Regions from separate parts of the Brevibacillus sp. HB1.1 genome, predicted to be linked through region 1. Evidence: riboswitches for the same ligand, from Rfam matches in the RefSeq annotation. Region 1 holds a riboswitch; the other holds the start of a gene.
The links. Region 1 has a riboswitch for cyclic di-GMP ahead of ggt (gamma-glutamyltransferase). Riboswitches for the same ligand answer to the same signal wherever they lie in the genome.

Region 2: another riboswitch for cyclic di-GMP. It lies ahead of HPY27_RS14750 (GNAT family N-acetyltransferase); the one in region 1 lies ahead of ggt (gamma-glutamyltransferase).

What each region holds. Positions count from the first base shown of each region.
Region 1 is NZ_JABMIV010000004.1:273,995-281,390, reverse strand. Features, by position in the region: gene HPY27_RS13835 (methyl-accepting chemotaxis protein) at 1-1,411, opposite strand, end outside; gene ggt (gamma-glutamyltransferase) at 1,531-3,249, opposite strand; cyclic di-GMP riboswitch class I at 3,432-3,520, opposite strand; gene HPY27_RS13825 (SET domain-containing protein) at 3,770-4,387, shown strand; gene HPY27_RS13820 (glutamine--tRNA ligase/YqeY domain fusion protein) at 4,467-6,134, shown strand; gene HPY27_RS13815 (APC family permease) at 6,256-7,396, shown strand, end outside.
Region 2 is NZ_JABMIV010000005.1:12,607-20,002, reverse strand. Features, by position in the region: gene HPY27_RS14775 (DNA alkylation repair protein) at 1-316, opposite strand, end outside; gene HPY27_RS14770 (hypothetical protein) at 440-625, opposite strand; gene HPY27_RS14765 (DNA alkylation repair protein) at 760-1,599, shown strand; gene HPY27_RS14760 (Crp/Fnr family transcriptional regulator) at 1,599-2,276, shown strand; gene HPY27_RS14755 (peroxiredoxin-like family protein) at 2,361-3,023, shown strand; cyclic di-GMP riboswitch class I at 3,197-3,280, shown strand; gene HPY27_RS14750 (GNAT family N-acetyltransferase) at 3,475-4,029, shown strand; gene HPY27_RS14745 (methyl-accepting chemotaxis protein) at 4,022-5,512, shown strand; gene HPY27_RS14740 (alpha/beta hydrolase) at 5,633-6,682, shown strand; gene HPY27_RS14735 (YiaA/YiaB family inner membrane protein) at 6,793-7,080, opposite strand; gene yhbH (sporulation protein YhbH) at 7,137-7,396, opposite strand, start outside.

The sequences.
Region 1 (7,396 bases):
ATCGTTTGACGATATCGGCAATGTTGCCAACAGTGTTCTCGATCGATTGCATCTGGCTGATAACGACCTGAAGGGCCTGATTGCCTTCCACTGCAATTTGGGAAGCGCCCAAAGCTGATTCGGCAGCTTGCTGTGCATTCGTGGCAACCCGCTGGGCCCCTGTCGATACACCTTGAATTGCGGTGACACTTTCCTCTACACTCTTCACTTGCTTTTCCGCACCGTAAGCTACTTCCTGAATCGTTATGGCGATTTGCTCGGTAGCCTTGCTCGTATGGTCGGAGTTGACAGACAATTCCTCTGCTGAAGAAGCAAGATCTGAAGCTGTATCATTTACTTGTTGAATAATCGTTCGCAGGTTGAGCACCATTGTGTTTACGGATTGGGATAGCTGTCCAACCTCATCCTTGGTTTGGATCTGCAAGGGTTGTACAGTCAGTTCACCCTCGGAAATGCGGTTAGCCACGGAGGCAACTGCCGCAATAGGGCGGGAGATTTGCCGGGAAACAGCGTACGCGATTGCGATCACGACAGCAACAACAATGATGACAATGATCGTAACCATGTTGGTAACGGATGAAACCGCAGACGTTATGGATTCGACAGGGATATGCAGATACAAACCAAAGTTGGTCTTGGGAATGGGGGAATAGGTGACAACGTATTCCTTACCATTGTCCGAGTAGCTGTATGAGCCCTTTTCTGTTTTTCCTGATTTCAGGATTTCCATTAATGGTTGCGGCAGAGCGGATTCCTCAAGCGGTTTTCCGATCAGATCCTGGGTAGGATGGTACTGAATCTGGTCCTTGTTATCAACGAGAATCGGATAGCCATCGTTGCCTACTTTCAAATTCTTGAGGAATGTAGCTGTGAAGTCATCTACATTGACGAGCCCGGTCAAGACACCAAGCTTCTCATTATTTTTCGCTTTTACAGGGGAAGCGACGATGATAGAGCGATTGCCGGTTGTCTTCGCAACTAGAACATCGGAGAAGCTGGGCTTGTCCTGCATACCGTCTTTGAAGAATTGGCGCTCGCCAAGATTGATTCCAACGCTTTTGGGGAACGTATCAGCCGTTACTTTTCCATCACTTGCGATAAAGGTATTTCCGTCATACAGTTTCATTTCCTCGGTAAACTTGCGGATGAATTCATTTTTTGCCGCTGCATCATCGGATTGAATATCCGAGGTACGGGCTAAAATCTGAATTTCTGTCATACGCCGGTCCAGATATTGATCCATAGCTATGGCTGTACTGGAAGTAAGGTCAACATAGGATGATTTTTGTTTATCAATCAGAATGGATGAAAAGCTGCTCGTGATAAACATCGAAACGGCAGTAAGTGGAATGACGGCCACGACGAGAAACCAAAGGATCATTTTGTTCCTGAGTTTGTTGAACAAAAACATAGGATTTTTCCGCTCCTAATCCGTGATTGAGATATTTCTTTCTTTGTGAAAAGCGGTCTGCCACAAGGAAATATAATACAGGTAGACTGCTGAGTTTAACTCAGCAGTCTGACAAAATATCAATATCCCATTGCTGCGCCTTCACCGCGAGGGTCAGCACCGCCAAATTTTACATTGGTTTGCGGGTCAATCAGGATTGCGCCGGACTGTCCCATCGTATCGGTATAGGCTGCTTCCAGCTTTTCGACTGGATGCCCACGTTTTATTAACTCGTCCAGGACGTCTTGAGGGATGCGGCTTTCCACCTTGAGATTGTTGGAATCAGATCCCCAGTTGCGTCCATGTAGCCATCTTGGTGCTTCGATTGCGTCTTGTACGCTGAAACCAAAGTCGACGATACGCGTGACAAGAGCGGCTTGCGTTTGCGGCTGTCCTTCTCCCCCTTGTGTTCCGTAGAGAAGATAAGGCTTGTCCCCTTTAAAGAGCATAGCTGGATTAATGGTGTGGAAGGTACGTTTTCCTGGTTCCAAGTGATTGATGTGTTTGGAGTCCAAAGAGAAATAGCTTCCGCGGTTTTGCAAAAGGATGCCCGTATCTTTCGCTACGATGCCGGAACCCCAGTCAAAATAGTGACTCTGAATGATGGACACGGCATTTCCATCTTTGTCGACGATCCCGAACCAGGTTGTATCGCCTTTTGGATCAAGCGGTTCTACGGATTTGGCAGCTTGCTTCATATCAATGCGCGCAGCTAAATCTTTCCCGTGCTGCTTGGACAACAGCTCATCCACAGGGATATCCACAAAGGCAGGGTCAGTCAGCCATTTGTCACGGTCAGCAAAAGACTGTTTGGTAGCTTCCACAATCGTGTGATAGTAATCGGGTGTTCCTTCACCCATGCTCTTGAGGTCAAAGTTATTCAAAACATTAAGAATAGAGAGCGATGCCATGCCTTGGGAGTTAGGCGGAACGTTGTACGCTTTATATCCGCGGTAGTCTACCGAAATCGGATCTGCCCAAGTGGAGGTGTGCTTCTCAAAATCTTTCAACGTGAGCAATCCGCCGTTGGCTTGCATGTCTGCTACGATTTTTTTAGCTACTTCTCCTTTATAAAAACCGTCAGCGCCTTTTTTCGCAATGATTCGCAAAGTATTGGCAAGATCCTTTTGTTTGAGAATTTCGCCTGCTGCATAGGGATCACCGTTGGGCTTCAGGAATGTTTTACGGAATCCATCAAAACGTTGAAGATTCTTCAAGTTATTGTCAGTTGGATCTGTCGCGTATTTCGTCCAATATACTTGGTTGGGGGAGACTGGATATCCGTTCTCGGCGTATCCAATGGCAGGCTCCAGCAGTTTGTTCCATTGAACCTTACTGTTGCCCATGCTTTTATGGGCGTAGTTGTAAGCCTCCCACCAGCCGGAGACGACACCAGGGACAGTGTTTGCCGATTCATAACCGCGGGACGGGATTTTTTCGTAGCCTTTGTTTTTGTAATAGTCGATGGTTGCCTTTTCGCCTGCGCGACCACTGCCGTTCAGTGCCTTCAGCTCTTTTGTTTTGGCATTGTAGATGAGCCAGAAGTTATCTCCACCAATGGTTGTGTAATGAGGATAGACGACAGCTAATGTGGAAGCGGCTGTAATAGCAGCATCTACAGCGTTTCCACCGTTTTCCAATGTCTTCAGGGCCGCAGCCGTAGCCAGATAGTGAGGAGTCGTCACCATTGCGTTCGGTGACATCGTTGTTGGACGGTTAGCAGCTTGTGCCCCAGAGAATGTTGATACCCCGATGACAGCAGTCAGCGCGACGGTTGAGAGTTTCTTCCAGAATGACATTCCTATGAAACCTCCTTCATGATGAATAGAATAATGAATTCATTAAACCGGCTATCCGCTGTTGCCTCACCTCCTTCAAAAGTCAAAAATACACAAACATACAAAAATAGACAAAAATAGACATTATGTGCGCAAAAAAAGACCAATGATATAGGATCATTGGTCTCGTCCTACATCAATACTTCGGTAGCTGGCAAGCGTGTCCGCTGTTGCGGAGGTAGCCCCTGTAGCTTTGCGTCGCCGGATTTCCCCGGGTTTGCCGTTTCGATATCAATGGATGAAGCATAAAATTGACACATTTACTGATGCGATCGTTGTGGGAAAATGTTCCTAAAACACCGTTTGCCAATAATATAGACTATTTACCATTTGTGGTAAATAAGAAAAAATTTTTTAATCCAGAAAAATAGTCAGGAAAGCTATGGGGAGGGGTGTTTTTCGCAGACATTCACACACCTCATGGGGCTGAATTGCTTATGATGATAAAAAGGCACATAAGCCAAGGAGTGAAACAAAGACCATGATGCATCCCGATACAGAATTGCGCTATATCAACGATGAGATCGGGTACGGTGTGTTTGCGACAAGGTTTATCCCAAAAGGAACGATTGTATGGGCACAGGATAATTTGGACCAGGTATTGGACCCTGCATTTGTGGAAAAACTTGACTCATTACGAAAACAGGACGTGCAAAAATATTCATTCAAGAACCAGTTCGGAAAGTACATTCTTTGTTGGGATAAGGCAAGGTACGTGAACCACAGCTTTCATGCGAATTGTGTGCCGACCATGTATGATATGGAATTGGCTGCACGGGATATTTTTCCGGGCGAAGAGCTGACCGATGATTATGGAACGTTAAATCTGGATGAACCTTTTGAGTGTTTGCCCGAGTCTGACACGGATCGCTCCCGTGTAATGCCCGATGACTTGCTTCGGTATTACCCACAGTGGGATCGGATTGCAGCGGAAGCATTCCAACGTTTCAATCATGTTGAACAGCCTTTGTTGCATCTGATTTCCCCGAAGCATCTCGAAACGATTCGAGGGATCACGGAGCAGCGCTTAGCCATTGATTCTGTCATTCATCTGTATTGCAGGCCACAATGGCAAACGAGGCAGCAATGGAAGACGTGAGCGGGTCGGTCCACGACCCGATTTTGTTGAACTCTGGGTAGAGAATCAGTATTATGGAATGTAAAGGTGAAGTGAAAGGTTGATTTCATTGGAAAACAAGGTAGCGGCATCCAATTTTATCCGCAATATCATGATTGATGACTTGCAAGAGGGCAAAGTAAAAGAAATTATTACCCGCTTTCCCCCAGAACCGAACGGGTATCTTCATATTGGACATGCAAAAGCGATTTGCCTCAACTTTGAGTTGGCACGTGAATTTTCCGGCAAGGCCAACCTGCGTTTTGACGACACCAACCCGGTGAAGGAAGACATCGAATACGTAGAGGCCATCAAAAGGGACGTTCAATGGCTTGGCTTCGAATGGGATGGGCTGTTTTTTGCATCTGATTACTTTGAAGAGATGTACAACCGTGCGGTGCTGTTGATTAAAAAAGGTCTGGCTTACGTAGACGATCTGTCTCCCGAAGAAATGCGTAAAATGCGTGGAACATGGACAGAGCCAGGCACAGATAGTCCGTTCCGCAACCGATCTGTGGAGGAAAACCTGGATCTGTTTGCACGGATGCGCCAAGGGGAATTCAAGGACGGAGAAAAGGTGTTGCGTGCGAAAATCGATATGGCTTCTCAGAACTTCAACATGCGTGATCCGGTTCTGTATCGAATCTCCCATGCAACGCATCACAATACGGGCGACAAATGGTGCATCTATCCGATGTACGACTTCGCTCATCCGTTGGAGGATGCCATCGAGGGCGTGACACACTCCCTGTGTTCACTGGAATTCGAAGATCATCGTCCGTTGTACGACTGGGTAGTCCGCGAGTGCGAAATGGAGAGTGTACCACGCCAGTACGAATTTGCCCGCTTGAATCTGACCAACACCGTTATGAGTAAACGCAAGCTGAAACAGCTTGTTGATGAGAATGTAGTAGACGGCTGGGATGACCCGCGCATGCCAACCATCGCAGGCTTCCGTCGTCGCGGCTATACACCGGAAGCGATTCGTACATTCGCTCGTGAAGTAGGGGTAGCGCGCGCTAACAGCACGGTTGACGAGAAAATGCTGGAGTATTTCATCCGTGAGGACCTGAAGCTGAAGGCACCACGTACGATGGCTGTTTTGAATCCGTTGAAGGTCGTCATCACGAACTATCCGGAAGGACAAGTCGAGATGCTCGAAGCGGAGATTAATCCAGAGAACCCAGAGATGGGCAATCGTCAAATTCCGTTCTCCCGCGAAATCTACATTGAGCAAGACGACTTCATGGAAAACCCGCCGAGCAAGTATTTCCGCCTGTTCCCGGGAAATGAAGTGCGTCTGAAGCACGCGTACTTCATTAAATGCAATGACGTCGTGAAGGATGCAGATGGCAACGTGATCGAGATCCATTGCACGTATGACCCTGAGACGAAGAGCGGCAGCGGTTTTACAGGTCGCAAGGTAAAAGGGACGATTCACTGGGTGGATGCGACCAATGCGCTTCCTGCTGAATTCCGTTTGTACGAGCCATTGATTATGGATGATGAAGACGCAGAGGGCACATTCCTCGACAACGTTAACCCGAATTCGTTGGAAGTGCTGCAAGGCTATGTGGAGCCAAATATGAAAGAAACCAAGCCACAAGACAAGTATCAATTTTTCCGTCATGGCTATTTCAATGTCGATCCGAAGCATACGACAGATGATAAGCTCGTATTCAACCGGATTGTATCGTTGAAGAGTTCCTTTGAACTGCCAAAAGCATAGGAAATACGTATATAAATCAAGCGCTGCTGTGCATGGAGAACCCGTGTGCAGCAGTGCTTTTTTCTTTCGTGATTATAAATCAACGTGTATAATTATTCTGTTACATAAAGGGGGACAGGTAGTGAACGGGAGAGCAGAACTAACACGTAGTTTGAAGTTGCGACATATTGTCGTAATTGGACTGGGCTACATGGCCCCGATGGCCGTTTTTGACACCTTTGGCATTGTATCTGGAGAAACGGGGGGACACGTTCCTGCTGCTTATGCAGTCACACTTCTTGCGATCCTGTTTACGGCGGCAAGCTACGGAAAGATGGTACGGCTATTCCCTTCAGCAGGGACCGCGTACACGTATACGCAACAAACGATTCATCCCTATGCAGGATTTTTGGTAGGCTGGGCATCTTTGCTAGATTATTTATTTTTACCGATGATTAACGCCTTGTTGACGGGAGTATACTTATCATCCGTGTTTCCTGACGTGTCGACAGCATGGTGGATTATTGGTTTCATTGTATTGGTGACGGGGTTAAACGTATTTCGCGTAACGGTAACCGCATCCGTTAACTCGATTCTAGTGCTGTTTCAAGTCGTGGTCGTCGTATTATTTGCGGGATTGGCAATCCGTGGTCTTATGCAAGGTGACGGGCTTGGCCACGTATTCAACCTGCGTCCATTTTTGTCACCGGATATGTCTGTCATTGCACTGCTTTCCGGTGCGTCGATTCTTTGCTTTTCCTTCCTTGGCTTTGATGCAGTAACCACGCTCACGGAGGAAACCGTCGATGCGAAAAAGACGATTCCTCGCGGGATTATGCTCGTAGCACTCGCAGGAGGAGCGTTATTTATTACGGCCTCTTATTTCATGCAATCATTATTTCCTGATGTTTCGGTATTGTCTGATCCAGAAGCGGCCTCTGCGGAGATTGCTCTGTTTATCGGTGGGACGATCTTTCAATTGGTGTTTTTGGCGGCAGCGTTGTCTTCGACACTGGCATCCGGACTGGTATCAGTCACGAGCGTGACACGCTTGTTGTACGCAATGGGACGAGATGGATTTTTGCCGCGACGCTGGTTCGGTTATGTACATCCGAAGCTGAGAACGCCTTTGCTTAACGTCTTACTGGTCGGAGCGTTGATGCTGTTCGCTTTGTACATGGATTTGTTAACAGCAACTTCCTTTATTAACTTCGGCGCACTAATCGCTTTTAGCTTTGTGAACATCAGCGTAATGGCGTACTATTTCCGTAAACAAAAGAACA
Region 2 (7,396 bases), on a different contig from region 1:
TCTCAGCCGCTACACTCGCAACCGTATATTCGGCGGGCGCGTACCAAGACGCTTCCTTGACCCAAGTCTGCAACCGCTCTTTTGTCATGCTCTTTGGGTCAACCGTCAATCCGGCCAAGTACATGGCGTCGTAGTTTCCCGTATCGTACAGCGCCTGGACGAGTTGCTGATCACGCTTGACCTCCTTGACCAGCTTTTTCATATCGCCGACTCGCACGCCAAACAAAGGCTCTTTTGCTCCATGCCGCAATAACGTTTTTTTCGTCTGCTCTGTCCGCATCGCTTCGAGCTTCTGCATGACTTCTTCCAGCGTCATCTTGTCACCCTCCTTTTTCTTCTATTAATTAGGATAACCAGCGGCGTTACCTCCAACACGAAAAAACCCTCCTCATTTAAAGGAGAGCTTTTTCCTGAAGAGCTTGACGCGCTTTTCCTATCCTTACGCCTGACTGCGTACTTTGATATACGAAACATTTCTGACGTTGATAACAACATCATCGTACTGTAGCCATCCACCGTCTTGATTAGCGACCATTTGAATGATCTCTTCCGGTTCCGTCGTTTCAACGCTAATCGTTTCACCGCCTCCGGAAAAGTAAAATTGAATCACTTTTACTTCCTTCATAAAATCCCCTCCTATTCCTTCTAGTTATCGGATGGTTGGAAAATTTTTGTTATGGGTGATTTTTTAGGTATACTTTTGTTGCAGCTATTCCGTTTTGAATGTATACCATTTCTGTGAAAAGGGGTTTGTTGAAAATGCCGGATTCGGTACACACGAGAAAAGGAGCAAGTAAAGCCTCGCTCATCCCTGACAATGTTTTAGCACTCCTTCATGCTGGAGAATTAGAAAGTGTCAATTTGACTGAATGGCAGGCTGTTGATCATATTCATCTGGTACAAAGCGTTCTTCCTCATGTTCAATTAGACACACATATCTCTCAACTTGTTTATCAATTAGAAGAAACGGGATCTACGAGCGGAATGAAAGCTATCCGTCTGATTGGCCAAGAACTACTTGCGATCTTACACAAATCGGGTGAACCCACAGCTACGTCTCCCGTTTTCCTATCGTTGGCCACCCACAAGTCAGACAGTGTACGTTGCTGGAGTGCCTATATCATTGGTTTGGACAACAGCTTATCGCTCGAAGAAAAGCTAAGGCAAATAAGAAAACTCTCGGCAGATCATCATTTTGGAGTGAGAGAGATCGCATGGATGGCAATTCGAGATTCTCTCGTGCATGATCTGAACCATTCCATTCACCTCCTGAGCGAATGGGTACTTGATACTGACGAAAATATTCGCCGCTTTGCGGTAGAAGCTACACGCCCTCGAGGGGTCTGGTGCAAGCATATTGACACATTGAAAAATGAGCCTGCTCGCTGTCTGCCCTTGCTTACGCCAGTGAAGTCAGATCCATCCAAATATGTTCAAGATTCTGTTGGGAATTGGTTGAACGATGCGAGTAAATCACAACCTGACTGGGTGACGCAGCTTTGTGACGATTGGTTAAGAATCTCTGATACAAAGGAAACGAAAAGAATTGTCACCAAAGCGAAAAGAACGATTCTGAAGACCCAAACCGAACAGAAATGATGAACCAAATCACCTATTTATCTCAATTTTATTTGTTAAATTCATTATCCGAGGAAAGTTTGCGCTTAATCGATCAATTAACCTCCTTATCCCCTTTTCCCAAAAATACGTGCATTCAAACACCAGAAACTTTTTCAGAGAGCTTTTACTTTATCAAACAGGGGAAAGTACGTTTATATAAAGTAAATCGGGATGGGCGGCAGTTCACATTCGACATCCTCGGGGAAGGCAATGTGTTTGGAGAAGTGGATCTCCTCTCATTAGGTACACGGGAGATGTATATAGAAGCCATCGAAGACTGCCTCATTTGTAAAATGAGCAAAGCAAAATTTGAGAGCTACATAATCGAACATCCGCAACTGATGATGAAGATCATGAAGATCATTAGCGATAGAATGGTTTCGATCAGCCAGGCAGCCGAAAATCTTGCTCTTCTCCCTTTACAAGATCGCATTATTTCCACATTAGTAAGGCTTGCCGATCAATTTGGCACTCCTAACAGTTCGGCATTTCAACAAATTGACTTACCTCTTTCCCATCAAGAACTCGCCCATTTTGTCGGGGCATCCAGGGAAGCTGTGACGGTAGCATTACGTGCTTTAGTAAGAGAAGAACTAATTCAAACAGGCTTTAAATCCATTTCCATTCATCGGGACGAAATTTTGAAGAGAATGTAATCCAGGTTACATCTTCCCCTCCAAAAGAAAGATATCGTAAAGCTATGGCTTTTACTATTCTTTCGAAAAAGAGGGGAACAACATATGGATAAACCACATTTTCAGAGCCTGCGCGAAGAGCTAGATTTTACAACCATTCAAATAGCAGACCTCCTCACTCGTGAAGTAACAGATGCATTTACAAAATCAATCGAGGAGCTGCGGACCTCTGGACACGCAAAGGGCTTGCCGATTGGTTCGATTGCACCTGATTTCTCGTTGAACGATCACACTGGCAAGACCATTACCTTGTCGGAAAAAATCGGAAAAGGTCCCGTCGTCCTTACATTTTTCCGTGGATCATGGTGCCCCTACTGCAATTTGGAGCTGCAAGCATACCAAAAACAGATCGATACGATAACCTCTCTGGGTGCCCAATTGTTTGCCATTAGTCCACAATCTCCTGCACACTCTCTTACTATGCAAGAGAAAAACGGTCTGAGCTTTCCCGTGTTATGCGATACCAATAACCAAGTAGCAGAAAAATATAAACTCAGATTCAGACTGCCTGATTTTTCACATGATACCTACCGATCATTGGATATTGATCTCCATCGTTTTAATAGCGAAGATTCATGGACACTCCCCATACCTGCTACTTATATCCTCGACAACCAGGGCGTAATCCGTTCAGCAGGCTTAGATCCTGATTACAAAAAACGCATGGAGCCTAGTGAAGTTTTAGACATTCTGCGTACCCTAACCTAACGCTTATATAACGAAAAACCAGTTGATCACACAACTGGTTTTTTCTACGTCTATGCTTTATGAACAATTAGTTTATTTTCCCTACCAAAACTTGACAAGAATATATCTTTTGGCTTATATTTTGCATGATTATGTCTAGCAAAATTCGACACATCTTTACAATTTTTGCTAAAAAATGCAAAAGGCAAAGTCATCGAAAGGTGGCGACGCAAAACCACGGGTCTACAGTCTTTGACCATGATAGCCGGGTTGCCATCATCTTGAGACCATTTATTCGATGTTGGTAGCTTCGGTTGTTCCATTTCGATGGAACGGCCTTTTTTTGTGTTTACATTTTTGAAAGGAGGATGAAAGCACTTTCATTATCGTATCGGATGGAAAAACATAACTTTAGTGACGTCAAACATACACAACATGGTTCAATCAGAGAAAATGATGGAGTGGAGAAGTTATGTACAAACAAGTAGAAACCGTACAAGAGTTAGCACAATTTCATGAAATCAAAGAAACAGTATGGACAAGCATGGGCTTCGAGATGGAGCATGCGAAAGAAGGCTCGGCTCAGTTCCTCTTACTTGCCGAAGATGGTGAAGCAGGTGGAACATTTGAAATGACGCCCTTTTCCAAATCAAGTGCTTATATGAAATCACTTTTTCAGGATGTTGTTACAGAAGATATGAAAGTAATGGAGGTAGACAGTCTCGCTGTTTTGCCGAAATACCGTGGACAACTAGGGCAAAAAGGAATTTGCTTAATGATAGATTACGCTGAAAAGCACGGTTATACCCACGCAATCGGGGTAGCAGATCCAACTTTTTTTACGTTCATTAATAAGAAGTATCAAGTAAAGGCGACTCAGACCAAAGATATCGTCTTTTACAAAGGGGCCGATGCCATTCCGACCCTCTTCCATCTAAAAGATGTCTATGACAATAAGCACGATCCGAAATATTCCTGGTACAATTCGTCGTCATCCAACCAAGTAAAAGTCGAGGTAGGTGGGTAACATGGATAACATGGATAACATTGATCTATTGAGAAGAAGAAACAATTGGGTCGTAATCGTATTCGCAAGTATTATTACGGTAGTTCAGGTCTTAAACCTTTTTCTAGGCGTATCGTACACATTCGTTTTCACGATACTGGGTATTTTGTATGGCGTACTGGCACCTTTTACTTACATCTCTAATCGCCCGAGGTTCCGTGAAAAAGCAGCGCCCTTCATGAAGTTTTTCAACTTCGCGGTAATCGGAATTTTTATGTTCATCGTAGTTGGACTGGACCCGCATATGATCAATATCATGACCATTATGTTCTTTGTAGCAGTCATGGGGATTTATCAAGACCGACTCATCAATATTTTGACGATTGTATCGACATTGGGTATTGTCTCTTACTACTTCCTGACACAGAGAGAAACGATTTTCCATTCGACAAACAACCTTGATCTGATGTACTTCTTGCTTACCTTCTGCTTCGTCTCTGTCACGAGCATGATGCATGCTGTATTCAATAACAAGCTGCAAGAGGAAAGTGAGCAACAAAAACAAGAAGCGATTGCCTCAAAGGAATCGTTGCAACGTGTTCTGGATCAGATCAATGAATCACTCACCTCTATGCAAGACTATCAAGAGAATTTGAACAAGGTGACGGACGGTGTAAATATTCGCGCAGTCGAAACCGTCGCTTCCCTGCAAGACATTATGGAGTCCTTTACGGTTCAGACCAGCAATACCGACGAACTGCGTCGGGAAATGAGCTCGACGAATCTGCAAGTGGAGGACATGACCCGCTCTGTTACAGAGATGCATGATTACGTAGAATCGACCAAAGAAGCCACTAATGAGAGCGGCAAACGCATCGGCAACATCGGCAATGACTTTGAACGATTCATCAAGGATATCCAAGGTACGAACCAGCTGATTCAAGAGCTCAATAAAGAAACCGAATCGATTGGGAAAATCATTCAAACCATTTCCGAGATTTCTGCACAAACCAATCTGTTGGCACTCAATGCCACGATTGAAGCGTCTCGCGCAGGCGAACATGGCCGAGGATTTGCTGTCGTAGCAGATGAAGTACGCAAGCTGGCTGAATCCTCCAAGCTATCCTCTGAATCGATCTCGAACCTGCTCATGACCATTCGCGAAAAAATGAAGCTCGTATCAGATATGATTTCTGAGTCACAGACTTCTTTTGAGAAAAATAGCGAGGGCATCATTGAAGTACAAGAAATGTTCACCAATGTAGACAACTACATGCAAAACTTTGCGGATAAAACGAAAAACCTGCAAGAGTTCATTATCCATGTTCACAGTATGATTCAAGAAGTCGGCGCAAAAGTTGAAGTCAACGCAGATATTACCGACAAGAACAAAGAGAGCCTGGAAGAAGTGCTTGTTCTCGTTTCTGAACAAAAAGACGAAGTCGTTAAGGTTTCTGGCGGCTTTGAGAAAATCGAACAACAGATGCGTGGTCTCCATATGTAACCTTCCTGCAACCGCCTTTCACGGGCGGTTGTTTTCTTTTCTCATTTTGTAACCGAATGGATATATAATGTAAATATTCTGATATTTATAATCTTATACAATGAAAGGAGCACATCATTGATGGATGCACGAATCGAAACAAAAACGATTCAGACCGATCGACTGCTCGTTTCTTATCTGACAGCTGGCGTACTAGAAGGAGAACCGCTCCTCCTCATTCACGGCAATGCATCAGCCAACTTGTTCTGGGATGATACCATAGCGGCTCTATGTGACCAGTACCGTGTGTACGCACCTGATATGCGTGGCTATGGAGCAAGTGAAGCATTGCCCATCGATGCGACACGCGGTTTGCGAGACTGGTCGGATGACCTTCACTCGTTTATTCGGGCATTGGACTTGCCAACACCCGTCCATCTTGCCGGCTGGTCGTTGGGCGGTGGGATCGTGATGCAGTTTGCCATCGATCACCCGCAGGAAGTACGCTCCCTGATTCTAATCGCCCCCATGTCTCCTTACGGCTTTGGTGGAACCAAGGATATAGTTGGCACCCCGTGCTACAGCAGCTTCTCAGGCTCAGGTGGAGGAGCTGTCAACTCCGAGCTGGTCAAAAGGATAGCAGCCAAAGATATGAGTAATGAATCTCCCTCCAGTCCTCGCAATGTCATGAATCAGCTTTATTTCAATCCCCCGTTCCAGGTTGGCCCAGAGCAGGAAGATCGTTATGTGAGCGCGATAATCTCTACGAGAACGGGAGAGGGCTTTTACCCTGGTGCCTTTGAATACGTAAACGATTGGCCCGGTGTTGCTCCTGGGACGACAGGGATTACGAATGCGATTTCTCCCAAATACGTAAATTTGTCCGGTATTGTCCAGATGGAGCCGAAGTGTCCGATTTTATGGATTCGCGGTGCGGATGATGCCATTATCTCGGATCAGTCGCTTGCTGATTTCGGTACACTAGGCAAGCTTGGCTATGTCCCCGGATGGCCAGGGGAAGACGAATATCCTCCGCAGCCGATGGTCTCCCAAATTCGAGACGTGCTCGAACAATATCAGCGCGCTGGCGGTTCCTATCAGGAGATAGTCATGGAAAATGTGGGGCACTCTCCACACATTGAAAAGGCAGAGGAGTTTGTAGCGCTCATTCGAAAGACCGTCAGGGCATGAGCCTGGCGGTTTTTTTGCGATCCATTGGTTTCCTCCCCACCAAAATGGAGCGAATACCCGATGATGAACAACTTTAACATTTTCCTTGCCTAAACCATACACCATCTGGGCTATTTCGGCGTTTCTTTCTCCGCTTTCGATACCTTCAAGTTAAATTCTCTTTCCTGCTCCTCAATAATTGTTCGATCCTCTGCATTATCTCTCACTACTTTTTGCGTCAAAATCGATCCAACTGCTACCAGAAGCATACATGCGATATAATACCCCTTTTCGTGCAGCTGAAGACCTGTTGCATTGTATAAACCGATTGAAAATAGCAGTACACCTGCCCCCAATGTAAAGTATGCCAAGAAAGTGAAGGCTCCCGTGTTGCGCATCCGATGCTTTTGTGGATACATAGTAACACCCCTCACATAAGTCAACCGGACGATTTCTCGCCCGGTTGCCACTATGATTACTTCACAGCTTCCTTCTTGCCAAAGAAAGTACGCAACGCCTTGTATACCTCGCCCTTTTCCCGAATGACACAATGCATGAATTTCGGCTCTTTGATGTGGCGATACGCTGACATGAGGGTTGAATGACGATTATACTGATTCACTTCGCCATAGCCGAACATGTTGCATCTCTCCATGAGCTCTTTCACCAGCTTTACGCAGCGCTCATTGTCAGACGTGAGGTTGTCGCCGTCGGAAAAATGGAACGGGTAAATGT